One region of the Shewanella sp. VB17 genome, then DNA from elsewhere that is predicted to be linked to it. Evidence: riboswitches for the same ligand, from Rfam matches in the RefSeq annotation. Region 1 holds a riboswitch; the other holds the start of a gene.
What was found. Region 1 has a riboswitch for cyclic di-GMP ahead of HQQ94_RS12240 (glycosyl hydrolase family 18 protein). Riboswitches for the same ligand answer to the same signal wherever they lie in the genome.
Positions count from the first base shown of each region.

Region 1 (4,436 bases):
CTCATCTAAATCTATTTCTTGGTGAAGAGAAATACAGTAATAGTGCCACCCATAGTTTTGTGTTTAGTTTTAGAGATCAACAATTTCTAGAACCAAGAGCAATCACCCTAGGAAGCACAATCAGTGAAGTGACTTATCCAGGGAATATCCCATTTAAAAAAATTGATCTTATTTATTCTGGTGTTAACCCATTCACATAGGCGTTTTTTACAAAATCGAAGAATAACAAACTAAATGATATCCATAGAGAGGCTGGCTGGGCATGAATAATATTAACAAAAAAATCCATATAAATTTATCCGTCAATGAATCACGCAGACGCTTTATAAAACATTCATCCCTCTTAATGGCGACCTCACCTCTTGCGGGACTCTCCCCTGCGGTTGCTAGTGCTGCTGGGCAAATTGTCAACGTCAGTGCAGGCAAAAGCTCGCTTGCAAAAAACAGCTTAGGCTTTAATGGTGAGCGGCAAGATTCAGCCACGGGATTGTATCATTTAGGCAAGGGTTATCGTGTTTATAACCCGGCACTGATGCGCTTTCACGCTAGTGACAGCATGAGCCCGTTTGGCAAAGGCGGGATTAACTCTTATGCCTATTGTCTGGGCGATCCGATAAACCTGAAAGATCCCAGTGGTCATTTCGCGCTCATGAGCTTGTTAATTGGGGCGATTGTCGGCGCTGTGGTAGGCGCCAGTATTTCCGCTGCCGCTGAAGGAATACGCGCGGCGGCAACTGACACTAAATTTGACTGGAAGCAAGTGGGGATCGGTGCGGCTTTAGGCTTTATCAGTGGCGGTTTTGGCGCTGCCGCTGTTGGGGCTAAAACAGGTGCTCAAGTGGGCTTAGCGGTGGCAGACGCCGTCGTCTCTGGTGCGGCTGATTTTGGGTTAAATGTGGCCACCGGTATTGACACCAAACAAGCGGGGATCAACGCAGGGATCGGCGCCGTTATCGGCCTAGCGACCTTTGGACTTGGCAAAGGAATAAGTAAAGGATTCACATCAACAAAAACGCGATTCCCCACTGGAATGAACAGTACGATTACAAGTGCTAATAAAGGCAAGCCAGTAGGTCGTAATTTTCTTTTGTATCAAGGAGATCCTAATCAATCTTCGAGTAGACTCGTGCTCACTTCTCACGGTATGGCTTCACCAACGGCTGGGTTCACTGCTGATACCAAGCTAAATTATTATGCGCCTCATGGTAAGGCGCTGGTCGATCCGGGTTTATCAACTGCGACCGGAGGTACATTATTGCCCACGGAAATCATTGGACAAGGGCATAAATCAAAAACTTATTTACTGTCCAATTTTCCGGAGGACACTGCACAACAAATGCAATATACCGCCAAAAGGAGTCAGATTGATGTGATGGCCATTAGACCAGGAAGAGTCACCACTAACAAGCAATTACTAAAATCATTACAAAAAGCCGGTTTACGCTATTCTGAAATCGACATGATCCATTGTCGATGTCACACCCCATTTGGAGGTGGTTTTGATGCACTCTATAAATAAGTAAGATCGCGTATCCTCATTGGTGCCCTTAATTAACATTAGGGGTGCTACTCAAAAACTGAACCACAATAGATACATGAGTAATAAAATGTTAACTTCAGTTAACGCAATGTTTATTAAGGTTAATATGTCAATTTTTTTGCATTATTCGTTTGCATTTGTTAATAGCACATATCATGATTGCAACCATGTGACAGCGCTGTCATTGGGTTTCACTATAATTAAAGGCAAACCAGTTGAAATACTGGGACGCAAAACCTCCGGTCTAAGGGTAATTGTTACCTAGGATAGCGGGGTTACTACAGGATAGATTGTTAATCATAAGAATAACCTGTACTTGCGTTTAATTGCCTCATTGATGTTATTCACTCAATAGGGAACGAATTATGTTCAATACAAAAATATCAACCACCGCTCTTTTGGTCGCATCCACGATTGGAATAAGTGCCTTTAGTGCCAGTATCCAAGCTGCCATTCCAAGTGCCCCTACCATTCAGTATGGTGACACTAAATTTGCCATTGTTGAGATCAGCCAAACAGCGACAGCCTACAATGAATTGGTTACCGTTAACGAAGCTGCTAACGTCTCTGTTGCTTGGGACATTTGGTATGGTGAAGTGGGCGATACCGCCCAAGTGTTACTCGATGATAACATCGTGTGGGAAGGCCCATCGAGCACATCAGGAAAAGCCAGCTTTAGCGTAAAGGATAGCGGACGTTATCAGATGCTAGTGCAACTTTGTAACAGTGATGGTTGTACTAGCAGCGCAGCGAAAGAAATTTTGGTCGCCGACACCGATGGCAAACACCTCGCACCTCTTAATACCCCATTAATGGAAAACAATCGTCCTTATGCCAATCAATCCGGTAAAGTGGTTGGTGCTTACTTTGTTGAATGGGGCGTCTATGGCCGCAAATTTACAGTGGATAAAATTCCGGCACAAAACCTCACCCATATTTTATACGGCTTTACTCCTATTTGTGGTGGTGATGGCATTAACGACAGCCTCAAAGACATTGAAGAAGGAAAAAGCTTCCAATCTTTACAAAAGGCCTGTCAGGGACGTGAAGATTTCAAAGTCGCGATACACGATCCTTGGGCAGCGATACAGTTAGGGCAAGAAGGTGTTAGCGACTATGCTGATCCCTATAAAGGTAATTTCGGCCAATTAATGGCATTGAAACAAGCCAACCCTGATTTAAAAATTCTGCCTTCAATTGGTGGCTGGACCTTATCCGATCCCTTCTTCCAATTTGGTGATAAAACCAAACGAGACACCTTCGTAGCCTCAGTCAAAGAATTTTTACAAACCTGGAAGTTTTTCGATGGGGTTGATATCGATTGGGAGTTTCCTGGTGGCGATGGCGCTAATGGTGATTTAGGCAGTAGTAGTGATGGGCAAACCTATGTGCTCTTAATGCAAGATCTACGTAATATGCTCAATACGTTGAGTGACGAAACTGGTCGCAGTTATGAATTAACATCAGCCATTAGTGCCGGTGATGATAAAATAGCCAAAGTGGATTATCAGGCTGCACAGCAGTACATGGATTATATCTTCTTAATGAGCTACGACTTCAATGGGGGTTGGAGCAATACTGAGCTGGGGCATCAAACATCGCTTTACGATGCAAGTTGGGATCCTAATACCCGTTATACGACTGACAAAGGCGTCAAAGCACTATTAACTCAAGGTGTGACACCGGGTAAAATCGTGGTCGGGGCAGCTATGTATGGTCGTGGCTGGACGGGCGTGCATGATTATCAAGATAACAACCCCTTTACTGGCACAGCAACAGGCAAGATAGCAGGGACATGGGAAGATGGCGTTATTGACTATCGCCAAATCGTTAATAAGCACATGGGCAGTGATTGGGAATATCATTACGATGAAACCGCTGAGGCACCTTATTTATTCAAAGCCTCTACGGGTGACTTGATCACTTATGATAATGAACGTTCAGTTAAAGCAAAAGGCCAATATGTAATTAATCATCAGCTGGGCGGCATGTTTGCTTGGGAAATCGATGCTGATAATGGTGACATACTCAATGCTATCCATGAAGGATTAGGCAATGGTGAAGGCACCACTCCACCAGCTAATAAAGCGCCCATTGCCAATGCAGGTGCTGATTTGAATGTCACAGGACCTGCAGACATCACCTTAAATGGCAGTGGTTCTTACGATCCTGAACACGAAATACTGACTTATGCGTGGACACAAACTTCAGGCCCTAGCGTGAGCATTAGTCAGGCTAATCAAGCTGAAGCAAAAATGATACTGACTGAAACCTTTGAGGATGTTGAATATCAATTTAATTTAACCGTAACCGATCCACAAGGGTTAACGGCTGATGACACGGTCAGGGTGATCAACAAAGCTGACACGCCAAATCAAGCGCCTATTGTGAGTGTTAATCCCACAGTGACCGTTGAGTCAGGAAAATCTATCAGTATCACTGCAACGGGATCGGATCCCGATGGCGATCCATTAACTTACCACTGGACGGTACCTGCACAGATCTCTGCCTCAGGCTCAAACACGGCAACATTAACGCTCACAGGTTCAGATGTCGATACCAGCACAGATTATCCTTTGAGTGTGCTGGTCTCCGATGGCTCACTTGATGCTAGTGCTGTTAGCACACTCACGGTTACACCGAGCCACACTGGAGGTAGCTGCACCGTTACCGATCCCAATGCTAATCATTATCCTGTATGGGACAGCAGTACGGTTTATACCGCTGTTGATACCGTTCAATATGATCAATTGGTATGGAAAGCCAAGTACTGGACTCAAAATAATCAGCCAAGCCGTAGCGCGGATCAATGGCAATTATTGAGTCAAGTTCAACTGGGGTGGGATAAAGATGTTGTGTTTAATAGTGGTGATATGACTGTTCATAACCAGCAGCA
Region 1 is NZ_JABRVS010000001.1:2,851,003-2,855,438, reverse strand. Features, by position in the region: gene HQQ94_RS12250 (RHS repeat-associated core domain-containing protein) at 1-200, shown strand, start outside; gene HQQ94_RS12245 (RHS repeat-associated core domain-containing protein) at 263-1,519, shown strand; cyclic di-GMP riboswitch class I at 1,736-1,823, shown strand; gene HQQ94_RS12240 (glycosyl hydrolase family 18 protein) at 1,906-4,436, shown strand, end outside.

Region 2 (4,436 bases), 1.1 Mb from region 1:
TACGAGTAACATCTGTGGTGCCATCGAGGTATTGAGCCCCAGAGTCTACAAGATAGAGGCTGTTATTGGTCATTAATGCTGGCGTGCCATTGTTGTGGTTGTAATGACACATGGCTGCGTTGGCACCTACCGCAGAGATGGTATCGAAACTTGGCTCTAGGTATTGTGAGTCGCTTAAACGAAAGGTTTCTAGCTTATCGGCAAGTTGACCTTCATCAAAGAAGTTGTCGGCTGCGACTTCAGTGTCTAGCCAGGCCAGAAAGCGAGTGACGGCAACACCATCACGGATATGACAGGCTTTTATGCCGGCAAGTTCGCTGGGGTTCTTCTGCGCCTTGATGAGAGAGACGGGATCAGAGCCTGCAATTAAGTTGGCACCAGCTTGTTCTGCGGTCAGTTGTGACCATGCGTTGGCTGAGTGTGGATCTGCCAGTAGTTTACTGCCCGAAAGCGACTTTAAGGTTGGTTCTAGCTCAGTTTCAGCTTTAAAGCTGACTCCAGTACCGACATGGGTATTAATTCCTGTCGGCAGTTTATCTAATTGAGTAAAAACGAGCATATCACCGTTGGCGTGGAGTAGTGCTGAGCCTAAGATAACAGGTAAGCGAGGCACATCGCTGCCACGAATATTGAGCAACCAGCAAAATGAATCAAGCGAGGTGATAAGGGCCATATCAGCGCCAGAGTGGTTAACTATGTTACCGATCTCAAGGCGTTTTTGTTGACTGGTTTTTCCGGCGCTGTGGTGATCAAATAAGATTGCCGGCGCCGCTGAAGCCGCGGGTCTGTTTTGCCAATGGTTGTCGATAGGATTATCTTTAATAGCAATAAGTTGCATTGAGGCTTTAGTGAATTCAGTATTTGCTTTTTTTTGCCAACTTAATGGATGTAAGCGTGGATCATAGCCGATACGGGCATCAGCCGATAAAGTATCGACTAACCACTGAATTTGTGGAGTATCAGTTAGGCTTAAATATTGAAAAAGTTCACTATCTACCTGTTGTCGGACTTGCAAGGTGTAACGGCCATCGACAAAAATTGCTGCGCTATTTTTTAATACGATAACCATTCCTGCTGAGCCTGTGAAATGGCTTATCCATTGCAAGCGTTCATTACGTTCTGGTACATATTCACCTAAATACTCATCGGCCCGTGGGATAATAAACGCATCGAGGTTATCTTGGGCCATGTCGTGACGCACAGCATCGAGGCGTGAGGCAATGGTAGGTATCATATTAGCTCCAGTGATGGCTGAACGTGTGGATATGGGATGTTGATCAGCAGGGGTTAGCATTGCCTATGATTATCGCAGCTAACATTAGACTAGGGAAGTGACGCAAGCGTGATTTTTTTCATGTAGATTTAGCGTATATGTCAGCTACTTAAGCTTTTTTCGCGAATAATGGTTGCAATTAGCGACATTTTGCCACTATTTTCGAATGATTGTTAACACGAAAATAGTGGGCAGAGTAAGGTTAAGCTTCTGTGATAATCACAAAACCACGGGTTTTATTTTGATCTTGAGTTGCCATTGCTTGCAATAGATCGTGTGTGCTGACCCATACCCATGTTTGATAGGTGTTAGATACGTCCATAATAAGAAATGAATCGGATGTTTCATCATAGGCGGCTAAAGGTGAAAAGTGCCCACTACCCTGTTGATTTAAGGTCTTTCTAGAATAATTAGCGATCACATAGCTATCGGGTTGCTCAAGGGCACGTTTGAGTTGTTCCTTGGTTGATAGGACATAATTAGCATCGTCGAGTTGCTTTGGCATGACATTGGTGGATTGAACCTTTAGGGCTAAAGATTCGGCCAGCGCCGTGATCTCAGATAGCTGCATACCGTAATCGTGTTTTCCGCCTTTAATTTTAGGCTCACCTAATATCTGTGCCCGTGTTTTGTTGCTCTCTTTGAGTATCGACTCTTGGCTGTAGCGATGAAATAGGGGACTGACGCCTTTGGGGAAATAAGCGCCTTCAGCTTGAGTGAGGCGACTGTTATCTAAAGGAATGTCGGTATTTTCCGGGGAAGATCGCAGGGTATTAGCAATAATGACCATAGAAGCCACACCGCAGAAGGTCTTATTTGATTGTCCTTCAAATTGAGGGGCTAAATGGAAAAAATCTTGTTTTATCTTGGCAGCGCTGAGCCGGCTGACTCCCTCTTGGCTAGCCCAATCTAGAGTGTCGCCTGCAAAACTTGGAGCTTGTGATAATAACAAGATAAAGCAAGTCAGAGGGGCTAAGTATCGCTTCTTTTTTAATAACATCTAAAGTCTCATTAAAGTGAATACCTGTGCTGACAGGCATGATCTAATTATCGAGAGGTATTTTTAAGAATGACCACTTAATTTACCAATTAAATTTTATTCATTTAGATTAATTTTTGTTGGTCTAATAGGTATCTCTGCGGCTTTTTAAAGGCTGTTTAGCATGCTAATAAATCATCAATTTACATAAAAGTAAGCATGTGACATTGCATATTTTATCAAATATTACCTATGCTAATAATGGCTGACAGCGTTGTCATCCTATCGCTAACATGTATCTATATAAAGGCAGACCAACATAAAAGTTGGCACGCAAAGCCTCCAAATTAAAGAGATGGTTTGAGAGGGAGAGCTCTCAAAATCATGGTGGTATCTATGAACGTGGGGATATTACAGGGCGTTTCTTCATGTAGTGCTCGATGATTCAGATTACTGATAAGGTCAATGGATCAGGTACTCGTGGTATTCAAGATAGGCTTTACTCCTGTTGGTGCTTTGTTTGTCTTATTTTGATGAATGTATAAAAATAACAGAATAAGGACATCCAATGGTTAATACAAAACTATTCATGGCTGGGTTAGTCGTTGTAGGGGGGATTTCAACATCAGTGTATGCCGCCCCTGGAAAACCGACTATCGGCTGGGGTGAAACAAAATTTTCGATTATAGAAGTCAATCAATCTGCTTCTGCATATAACCAACTTGTGACGGTTAAGGATGCCGCCGAGGTCTCTGTTAGTTGGAGTTTGTGGAGTGGCTCACTCGGTGATAGAGCTAAAGTGTTACTTGATGGGGTTGAGGTGTGGTCTGGAGCATCAACGGCTTCTGGGGTCGCTAATTTTAATGTGCGCCAAGGTGGGCGTTATCAAATGCAGGTGGCGTTATGTGATGTTGACGGCTGTACGTTAAGTGACGAGAAATCCATTATTGTTGCTGACACCGATGGTAGTCATCTATTGCCGCTCGATACTCAGTTTGGTGAAAACAATCAACCTTATACTAATCAATCTGGCAAGGTGGTTGGCAGCTACTTTGTTGAGTGGGGGGTGTATGGCCGCCAATTCCCGTTAGATAAGGTTCCGACCAAGAATCTCACTCATATTCTTTATGGTTTCACGCCTATTTGTGGCGGTGATGGCATCAATGACAGTTTGAAAGAAATAGAAGGGAGTTTTCAATCGCTGCAGCGTGCTTGTAGTGGCCGTGAAGATTTTAAGGTGGCGATTCACGATCCGTGGGCTGCGCTGCAAATGCCTCAGTTAGGTGTCAGCGAATATTCAGACCCTTATAAGGGCAATTTTGGCCAGTTAATGGCCCTTAAACAGGCACAACCTGATCTTATTATTCTTCCTTCTGTTGGCGGCTGGACCTTATCTGATCCTTTTTACTTTTTGGGCGATAAAATTAAGCGTGATCGTTTTGTCGCTTCAGTGAAAGAGTTTTTACAGACTTGGAAGTTTTTTGATGGGGTTGATATCGATTGGGAATTTCCTGGTGGCAAAGGGGCGAATCCTGACTTAGGCGATCCTGAAACAGACGGTGAAACCTATGTTTTACTGATGAAAGAGTTACGTGCCATGCTTGATGAGTTAAGCATTGAAACCGGAAGGGATTACCAGTTAACCTCAGCGATTAGTGCGGGTGCGGATAAAATTGCGATAGTCGATTACCAAGATGCACAGCAATACATGGATCATATTTTTCTGATGACTTATGACTTCTACGGAGGATGGTCTAATACTGATTTAAACCATCAGACTGCGCTTTATGCCGCAAGCTGGAAACCAGAGACTGAATACACTACTGAGATAGCCGTAAACAAACTGTTAGCACAGGGGGTGACACCAGAAAAAATAGTGATTGGTACGGCCATGTATGGCCGTGGTTGGACTGGGGTTAATGATTATCAAGATGGCAATCCATTTACGGGAACAGCAACAGGAAAAGTAAAAGGAACTTGGGAAGGTGGCGTTGTCGATTATCGTCAGATAGTGAATGAATATATGTCTGGTGAATGGCAATACGAATATGATGAAGTTGCTGAGGCGCCTTATGTATTTAAACCATCAACGGGTGATTTAATTACTTTCGATGATCCTCGCTCTGTTAAAGCCAAAGGTCAGTATGTCACAAGGCATCAGTTAGGTGGGTTATTTGCTTGGGA
Region 2 is NZ_JABRVS010000001.1:1,724,064-1,728,499, forward strand. Features, by position in the region: gene HQQ94_RS07330 (aminopeptidase P family protein) at 1-1,234, opposite strand, end outside; gene HQQ94_RS07335 (phytochelatin synthase family protein) at 1,476-2,273, opposite strand; cyclic di-GMP riboswitch class I at 2,551-2,668, shown strand; gene HQQ94_RS07340 (glycosyl hydrolase family 18 protein) at 2,821-4,436, shown strand, end outside.
Region 2: it holds a riboswitch for cyclic di-GMP, as region 1 does, so the genes downstream of both, HQQ94_RS07340 (glycosyl hydrolase family 18 protein) here and HQQ94_RS12240 (glycosyl hydrolase family 18 protein) in region 1, are expected to answer to the same signal.